DNA from 4 places in the Agrobacterium sp. 22-214-1 genome. Region 3 is predicted to be linked to each of the others. Evidence: predicted binding sites of a transcription regulator. Region 3 holds the regulator's gene; each other region holds the start of a gene.
The links. The regulator LexA, encoded in region 3, represses DNA repair genes until DNA is damaged. The targets are predictions, from matches to a motif close to TGTTCNNNNTGTGTTCNG.
Positions count from the first base shown of each region.

Region 1 (2,201 bases), 640 kb from region 3:
AGAATAAGGGCGGCCAGAACCGTCGCGCCTGCGAGAACCAGCAGATCGCGGGTGAGGAACAATGCGATGCTGAAACCCATGAGCGCCAGGAGTTTGAGGCGCGGCGAGACGCGGTAGAGCCAGCCGGTGCCTTCGACATGCAGCGATTTCATCGCGATGCCACCTCCAGATAGCGCGCCACCGCTTCTTCGGGGGCGGCGTCGGCCACCAGCGCGCCTTCATGGAAAACCAGCACCCGGTCGAAACCCGCAACCAGCGGCAGATCGTGGGTGATGACGATCAGCGCCTGCGACAGCGCCGCCATGGTCTTTTCCACGGTGGCTCGGTTTTTGAGATCGAGCTGGTTGGTCGGCTCATCGAGAATGAGGATTTGCGGTTCGGTGACCAGAAGCGCCGCCAGCGCCGCCAGCTGCAATTCGCCGCCCGAGATTTCGTGCGCACGTCGCTCTTCCAGGTGAGCGATGCCGAGCCGGGCAAGGACGGCTTTGACCCTGGCGTCTGTTTCCGCCCTGCCGAGGCCGAGCCGCTTGAGACCGAAGGCGACATCGTCGCGCACGATCGGCAGGATGATCTGGTTCTGCGGATTCTGGAAGATGAAGCCGACCGCCTGCAAGACCGCCTTGGCCTCGTTTACGGTGTCGAGACCGTTTACCGAAACCTTGCCTTCGCTCGGTTTGTTCAGCCCGTTGATCAGCCGGGCAAAGGTGGTCTTGCCGGAACCATTGAGGCCGATCACGCCGATACGCCGTTCCGTCAATGTCACAGACAGCGGCTGCAGGGCCTGCCGGCCCTCGAAAGCGAAGCCGGCGGCGTTAAAACGGATTTCCAAGCTTACATCCTCGCGCTCGTTTTCCGGTTCTATACCCCGTCATCAACAGAAGTGAAACAAGGAACAAAAAAAGAACATTGCAATCCTGAAAAAGCCGTTCTACCTTCTGTGCCATGGCGATCAAGGTTTCGAATGAAGCGGCAAGGCGGATTTTTCTGGCGCGGCAGGGGCTTTCCTCTCCGCCCGGCAAGGCTCTTTCCAAGAGCGACCTGCTGCAGCTCATCACCGATATCGGTTTCGTGCAGGTGGACAGCATCGGCACGGTGGAGCGCGCCCACCACCAGATTATCTTCTCCCGCAATCAGACCTACAGGCGCGGCCACCTGACCACGCTTTTGGAAAAGGACCGGGCGCTTTTCGAGCACTGGACGCATGACGCCTCCATCCTGCCGACGGAGTTTTATCCCTATTGGAAACATCGTTTCCGCCGCCGCGAGCCGATTATTCAGGAGCGGTGGCGCAAATGGCACGGCGAGGGTTTCGATGCGGCTTTCGGCGAAACGCTGGAGCGGATTGCCGCCACCGGTCCGGTTCTGGCGCGGGAGCTGAAGGAGGAGGGGCACCAGTCCGGCGGCTGGTGGAACTGGCATCCCTCCAAGACCGCACTTGAATATCTCTGGCACACCGGCAAGCTCGCGATTGCCGGCCGCGTCAATTTCCAGAAGGTCTATGATCTCGCCGAACGGGTGATTCCCGGCGAGCATCACGAAACCGAGGTGGAGCACGCTGAATTTGTCGACTGGGCCTGCCGCGAGGCGCTGAAGCGTCTGGGTTTCGCCACCCATGGCGAAATCGCTGCCTTTTTCGATCTCGTCACCCCGCAGGAGGCGAGGGACTGGGTCAAAAGCCATCGCGATGAACTCTGCGAGGTCTCGCTTCTCTCCAGCGATGGGGACAATGCCCGCCCGTCTTTTGCCTTTGCCGATTTCACCGCCGACCTGACGGATGTACCGGAACCCTCCGCCCGCGTCCGTGTCCTCAGCCCCTTCGACCCGCTGCTGCGCGACCGAAACCGCACGGAGCGGCTGTTCGGCTTCTATTACCGCATCGAGGTCTTCGTGCCCGAGCCGAAACGGCAATATGGCTATTACGTCTTCCCGCTTCTGGAGGGTGACAGGCTGATCGGCCGCATCGACATGAAGGCGGATCGCAAGCGCGGCACGCTGGATGTGCGCCGCCTGTGGCTGGAGCCGGGCGTGCGTGCTTCGGCCGGTCGGCTGGAGAAGCTCGACGCGGAACTGGTGAGGCTGGCGAAGTTTACCGGGGTGGAGAGTGTGAACTATCTGGATGGGTGGCGGGAGGTATAATTGCTTCCTCGGCCACGGTCTTTCGTCATGCTCGGGCCTGTCCCGTGCATCTGCAACGGACAACG
Region 1 is NZ_JBNWCK010000001.1:1,233,269-1,235,469, reverse strand. It holds gene ACQZ5G_RS06285 (energy-coupling factor transporter transmembrane component T family protein) at 1-152, opposite strand, end outside; gene ACQZ5G_RS06280 (energy-coupling factor ABC transporter ATP-binding protein) at 149-829, opposite strand; gene ACQZ5G_RS06275 (winged helix-turn-helix domain-containing protein) at 943-2,136, shown strand.
Region 1: a site for LexA is predicted at 889-906, ahead of ACQZ5G_RS06280 (energy-coupling factor ABC transporter ATP-binding protein). Genes of this name have one in related genera too.

Region 2 (2,201 bases), on a different contig from region 3:
CAGCGTCTTGCCGAGACGGCCCTCATTATGGGCGATCAGATGGCCGGCCGCGCCGAGAATATGCTCGGTGGAGCGGTAGTTTCGTTCGAGCTTGATGACCTTGGCGCCCGGGAAATCCTTGTCGAAGCGGAGGATATTGTCCACTTCCGCGCCGCGCCAGCCATAGATCGACTGGTCGTCGTCGCCGACGCAACAGACATTCTGCGGTTCACCCTTGGCGCGCTGGGCAAGCAGCCTCAGCCACATATATTGCGCCGTATTGGTGTCCTGATATTCGTCCACCAGAATGTAACGGAACTTCTGGTGATACTCCTTCAGAATATCTGTGTGGCGGCGGAAGATGCTGATCGGATGCATCAGAAGGTCGCCGAAATCGCAGGCGTTCAGCGTTTTCAGGCGGTTCTGATAGGCGGTGTAAAGTTCGCGGCCCTTGCCGTTGGCGAAGGCGCGGCTGTCGCCCTCCGGAATATCCGGCGGCGTCAGGCCCTTGTTTTTCCAGCCGTCGATCATGCCGGCGAACTGCTTTGCCGGCCAGCGTTTGTCGTCCAGACCTTCGGCCTGAATGAGCTGCTTGATCAGTCGCACGACATCATCGGTATCGAGAATGGTGAAGTCCGATTTCAGGCCGACGAGTTCCGCATGGCGGCGCAAAAGCTTGACGCCGATGGAGTGGAAGGTGCCGAGCCAGGGCATGCCCTCGACAGCGCCGCCGACGAGAACGCCGATACGTTCCTTCATCTCGCGGGCAGCCTTGTTGGTAAAGGTCACGGCAAGAATCTGGCTTGGATAGGCGCGGCCGGTGGCCAGAATATGGGCGATGCGGGTCGTCAGAACGCGGGTCTTGCCGGTGCCGGCGCCGGCAAGGACGAGAACGGGTCCGTCAAGCGTTTCCACGGCATCGCGCTGTTCCGGGTTGAGGCCGGAAAGATAATCGGGCGCAGCACGCGTCTGATCGCGCGCCGCCATGGCGCGGGCGGCAATGCCAAGCCCGCCGCCGCTTTCCGCACCGGCATTGTTCGTTGCCCTGCGCGGTGCGGCGGGTTCCTCATCGAAGAACGGCATATCGTCAAAACTGTTGCTCATGCGGCCCAATGTAGTGATTCGGGATATAAAGGCCAGAACCGTGTTCTGCTTTTATTCCGGTATCAACCGTCAAAACGCCCATTCAAAGGCATTTTTTCTTTTCATGTCTGCCTGTCGGCGTCGAAAGCGGCGTCAACGGGCACTTGCAGCGCCACCGCAAGCTGGTTGGTCTTGGCGGCAAGCGCGATGACGCGCAGCAAATCGGCATGTTGTTCGGTGGTCATGCCTTTGGCTTTGGCGGCTGCCGTGTGGGAATGGGCGCAATAGGAGCAGCCATTGGTGACGGAAACGGCGATATAGAGCATTTCCTTCACCACGGGATCGAGCGCGGAAGGTGTCGCCATCACCGCCTTCACCTCACTCCATGTCTTTTCAAGCAGATCGGCATCGAAGGCGAGGTAGAGCCACATATTGTTGATGAAATCCGATTTGCGGGTGGCGCGGATATCATCGAACACCGCCTTGACGCGCGGATCGGTTTCCGGGTTTTCGGTCTTCGTCACGGTGCTCATCGCTTCCTCCGGTTATGACGTCTCGGGGGCAGATTAGCCCAATGGCGGATATTTGCGACAGGAATGCACAGATGGATTGCGGATTTACTGCGCTGGGCGGCATTTGCGCCCAAATTACAATTACGTAAGGAACGGATTTGTGCGTTGCCTTGCCTTGGCCAAGCAGGAATACTGCATCTGTCCCGGAACGTGTCGTTTTTGGGAACATGTCGTGCTGCGCGGATCAACCGGAGAAATATATGCGGGTCTGGAAACAGGTGGGTGTCAGTGTTGCCGTGGTGGGAGCCGGGCTCTGTCTCTGGGGCTTCTATTCGCCCGAAGCCCGCAATGTGCTCGCCGCGATAGGGCTTGGCAAAACGCCTGCCGGGGCGATTGAAGTCGCCGCATCCGGCGGCCCGGCAGCCGGTGCGTCCACAGGCCAGAATGCCGGCGGTGCGCGCCGCAACGGCAACGCCACACTGGTGGTGACGGCCCCGGTGAAGAAAGGCACGGTTAATGACCGGCTGAACGCCATCGGTAATGGCGAGGCGATCCAGTCGGTTGTCGTCATGCCGCAGGCTTCCGGCACGCTTTCCGAAATTCGCACGTCGTCCGGCGCACGTGTCG
Region 2 is NZ_JBNWCK010000003.1:68,023-70,223, reverse strand. It holds gene ACQZ5G_RS13340 (ATP-dependent helicase) at 1-1,083, opposite strand, end outside; gene ACQZ5G_RS13335 (carboxymuconolactone decarboxylase family protein) at 1,185-1,595, opposite strand; gene ACQZ5G_RS13330 (efflux RND transporter periplasmic adaptor subunit) at 1,835-2,201, shown strand, end outside.
Region 2: a site for LexA is predicted at 1,125-1,142, ahead of ACQZ5G_RS13340 (ATP-dependent helicase). Genes of this name have one in related genera too.

Region 3 (2,201 bases):
TGCCGCTTGCGGATATGATCGGGCTCGACCGGGTGCAGCTCGGCATGATGATGGTGATCAATCTCGGTATCGGGCTCTATACGCCACCGATCGGCACCACGCTCTTCATCTCGTCCTCCATAGCCAGAGCGCCGCTCGGCGCGACGACGAGGGAATTGTGGCCGTTCTTCACCATGGCGATGCTGCTTCTCATCGCAGTCAGCTTCATTCCTGCGCTCACGATCTACTGACGTTCGGCCCGTAGCAAATCGGCAGCCAGAAACCACCGGCCGGGTCTATCCGGTCGGTGGTTTTAGTATTCAAGACGTGCCGCCTACGTCGTTAAATCTGCTTTGTTCATGGTTTCGACGATCAAATCACGATCTGCGATGCACCCTTCACGAAATTTTAGGGGATTGCGGAACACATATGGAACATATAGTGTTCGTTCTGTATTTGTTTCGCGACTTCAACGACGATTCTCAAGGGTGTTTTCCTCATGCTCACGCGCAAACAGCAGGAATTGCTTCTCTTCATTCATGAAAGAATGAAAGAGTCCGGCGTGCCGCCCTCCTTCGATGAAATGAAGGACGCACTCGATCTTGCCTCCAAATCCGGCATCCACCGGCTGATCACCGCACTCGAGGAGCGCGGCTTCATTCGCCGGCTACCTAACAGGGCGCGCGCGCTGGAAGTGATCAAATTACCTGAGGCCTATGCGCCGGGTGCAAGGCCGCAGCGCGGCTTCTCGCCGAGCGTCATCGAAGGCAGCCTCGGCAAGCCAAAGACGCCGGAGCCGGCCCCTGCCCCCAAGGCGCCGGCCAATGATCTCGGCGGTGCAGTCACCGTGCCGGTCATGGGCCGTATCGCCGCCGGTGTGCCGATTTCCGCCATCCAGAACAACACCCATGATGTGGCCGTGCCGGTCGACATGCTCGGCTCGGGCGAACATTACGCTCTTGAGGTCAAGGGCGACTCGATGATCGAAGCCGGCATTTTTGATGGCGATACCGTCATAATCCGCAACGGCAACACGGCCAATCCTGGCGATATCGTCGTAGCACTGGTGGATGATGAAGAAGCGACCCTGAAGCGTTTCCGCCGCAAGGGAGCCTCCATCGCACTGGAAGCCGCCAACCCCGCCTATGAGACCCGTATTTTCGGGCCGGATCGGGTGAAAATCCAGGGCAAGCTGGTTGGGCTGATCCGCCGCTACCATTAATTGGCAGCCCGCTTTTTTCGCTAAGGGCGTCATCGAGACGATGGCGCTCCCTTTGAGGCATCTTGGCTTGTTCTCTGGAACAGAGCGGCTCTGCGGAAGTAAAGAGAGGGTGTGTTTCGCCCTCATCTCCGGGCGGTGAGGTAGATATGCCTCCTTCTCCCTGCCCTCACCTTGCCATTCATCAACGCGGCTTATGGGAGCCATGGATTATTTGCAATATTCCAAGGGCCATCCGCCGGTATAGAAATGCGCGTCATATCGGGGAAACACGTCATGTATGATCTTTATATCGCCAACAAGAACTATTCCTCATGGTCGCTGCGGCCGTGGGTGTTGATGCGCACGCTCGGCATCGCCTTCGATGAAAAACTCGTTCCCTTCGGCGAAGGCGTTTCCTTCTCCACCTTCTCGCCGACCGGCAAGGTGCCCTGCCTTGTCGATGAGGGCGTGACAATTTGGGAAACGCTGTCGATCGCCGAATATCTGGCGGAAAGACACCAGGGCGTCTGGGCGAGCGACAAGCAGGCACGGGCCTGGTCACGTTCCGCGGCGAGCGAAATGCATGCGGGCTTTTCCTCGCTGCGCAATCTCTACCCGATGTCGGTCGGCATTCGCGTAAAACCGAAGGGTGGCGATACCGGGCTTGCGGCCGATATAAAGCGCATCGATACGCTGTGGAGCGAAGGACTCGCGAAATTCGGCGGGCCTTTTCTTGCCGGCCAGAAATTCACGGCGGTCGATGCCTTCTTCTGCCCGGTGGCATTTCGTTTCCAGACTTATGGCGCGGAACTTTCGCCCGCGGCGAGAGCCTATTGCGACCGGCTGCTCACCCTTCCCGCCATGCGCGAATGGTACGAGGCCGGGCTGAAGGAAGTCTGGCGCGACGCGGCGCATGAAGAGGAAATTAGCGGGATCGGCGAATTGACGGCGGATCTGCGCATCAAGGCCTGACGACCCATGCTGGCGGCACTTTATTGTGATGCCGCCAGCAACCGCATGA
Region 3 is NZ_JBNWCK010000001.1:596,617-598,817, forward strand. It holds gene ACQZ5G_RS03045 (TRAP transporter large permease subunit) at 1-230, shown strand, start outside; gene lexA (transcriptional repressor LexA) at 479-1,201, shown strand; gene ACQZ5G_RS03055 (glutathione S-transferase family protein) at 1,475-2,152, shown strand; gene ACQZ5G_RS03060 (ComEC/Rec2 family competence protein) at 2,173-2,201, opposite strand, start outside.

Region 4 (2,201 bases), 510 kb from region 3:
CGGATGGAGGATCGCCGTCTCCGTCCTGCTGAAGGCCACCACCTCGCTTGCGCCGCGGGTAACGACACCGCCGGCAAGCCCGGCCTTGCGCAGGATGTCGGGCCAGTCGCGGACATTGGCCGTCGTTTCGCCGGTCAGCGCGCGGGCTTCCGCCTCGTTCATGAAAAGGATGTCGATATCGCCGAGCGCCGCTTTCAGCTTCACCGCCTTGGCGGGGGATATGGCGATGGCCGCCAGCGGTTTCTCGCAGGCGCGGGCGACGAGGCCGAGCGCCGTCAGCGTGTCTTCCGGCAGATTGGCGTCGCAGAGCAGGATGTCGCTCGCCGTGATCGCCTCGCGCACGGCGCGTATCTTGAGGCGGCGCGGGGTGAAGAGCTTATAAAGGTCCATATCGGCCAGCGCGATGACGAGGTTGCCGTCACGCTCCAGAATGGCGGTGTAGCTTGGCGTGCGGCGGTCCAGGAAGGTGAAGGGCGTGTCTTCCACGCCCGCCTGCCGTGCGGCCTCCGCCACCGCCTCACCGGTCGCGTCGCCGCCGCGCGGGGCGATGATGCGGACCTGAAAACCGAGGCGGGAAAGATTGCGCGCGGCGTTGAAACCGCCGCCACCGGCCTCTTCCATCCAGGAACCCGGGTTGCTCGCGCCGGGCGCCGTCTCAGTCTCGATCATGCCGCGCCTGTCGATATGCGCGCCGCCCAGAACGAGTATTTTCTTCACGCTTGCGTTTCCCTCTTTGGCGGATGGAAAGACCGGACGATTCGGCCTAAACTGACGTCTTCCTGACCTCGCATCCGGTTTGCGGCCATGGGCCGGGCACGGAAAAACGAAAGCAGAACAAACGACTTATCGCTATTTGTTTTCAATATGCTGGCTTAGCCTTGCGAAATGAGAACAAATAGAGTACATACCGTTTCCATACTGCTTCATTGCCTGTGCGGCTTCAATAACCTAAAGGTGGTTCGGATGGCACAAAATTCTTTGCGTCTCGTAGAGGATAAATCGGTGGATAAAAGCAAGGCACTGGAAGCGGCGCTCTCCCAGATCGAACGGTCGTTCGGCAAGGGATCGATCATGAAGCTCGGTTCCAATGAAAACGTGGTTGAAGTGGAGACCGTTTCGACGGGTTCGCTCAGCCTGGATATCGCGCTCGGCATCGGCGGTCTGCCGAAGGGGCGCATCATTGAAATTTATGGCCCGGAAAGCTCCGGTAAAACGACGCTGGCATTGCAGACCATTGCCGAAGCGCAGAAGAAGGGCGGCATCTGCGCCTTCGTGGACGCCGAACATGCGCTCGATCCGGTCTATGCCCGCAAGCTCGGTGTGGATTTGCAGGGCCTTTTGATCTCGCAGCCCGACACGGGCGAACAGGCGCTGGAAATCACCGATACGCTGGTGCGTTCCGGCGCGGTTGACGTGCTGGTCGTCGACTCCGTTGCGGCGCTGACGCCGCGGGCCGAAATCGAAGGCGAAATGGGCGACAGCCTGCCGGGTCTTCAAGCGCGTTTGATGAGCCAGGCGCTGCGCAAGCTGACGGCTTCGATCTCCAAGTCGAAGTGCATGGTGATCTTCATCAACCAGATCCGCATGAAGATCGGCGTCATGTTCGGTTCGCCGGAAACGACGACGGGCGGTAACGCTCTGAAGTTCTATGCGTCCGTTCGTCTCGACATTCGCCGCATCGGCTCCGTCAAGGAGCGCGAAGAGGTTGTCGGCAACCAGACGCGTGTGAAGGTCGTCAAGAACAAGATGGCGCCGCCCTTCAAGCAGGTGGAATTCGACATCATGTATGGCGAAGGCGTTTCCAAGACCGGTGAGCTTGTCGATCTTGGCGTGAAGGCTGGCATTGTCGAGAAGTCCGGTGCATGGTTCTCCTATAACAGCCAGCGTCTGGGGCAGGGGCGTGAAAACGCCAAGATATTCCTCCGCGACAATCCGGAAACGGCCAATGAGATCGAACTGGCGCTGCGCCAGAATGCCGGCTTGATCGCAGACCGTTTCCTGCAGAATGGCGGCCCGGAAGCCGGTGACAGCGACGGTGACGACGGCTGATTTGGGTTATGCCGCGGGGTGTTTTCCGCCCGGCTGCTGCGCTGGATATGAATTGGCATAACAAAAAGGCCGTGCGATTTGCCTCGCATGGCCCTTTTTGTTTGTCGGCGCGCCTTCGCGGGCCTCCATGGCTGGACAGGGCCGGGTGCGGA
Region 4 is NZ_JBNWCK010000001.1:81,819-84,019, forward strand. It holds gene ACQZ5G_RS00445 (carbohydrate kinase family protein) at 1-717, opposite strand, end outside; gene recA (recombinase RecA) at 964-2,049, shown strand.
Region 4: a site for LexA is predicted at 888-905, ahead of recA (recombinase RecA). Genes of this name have one in related genera too.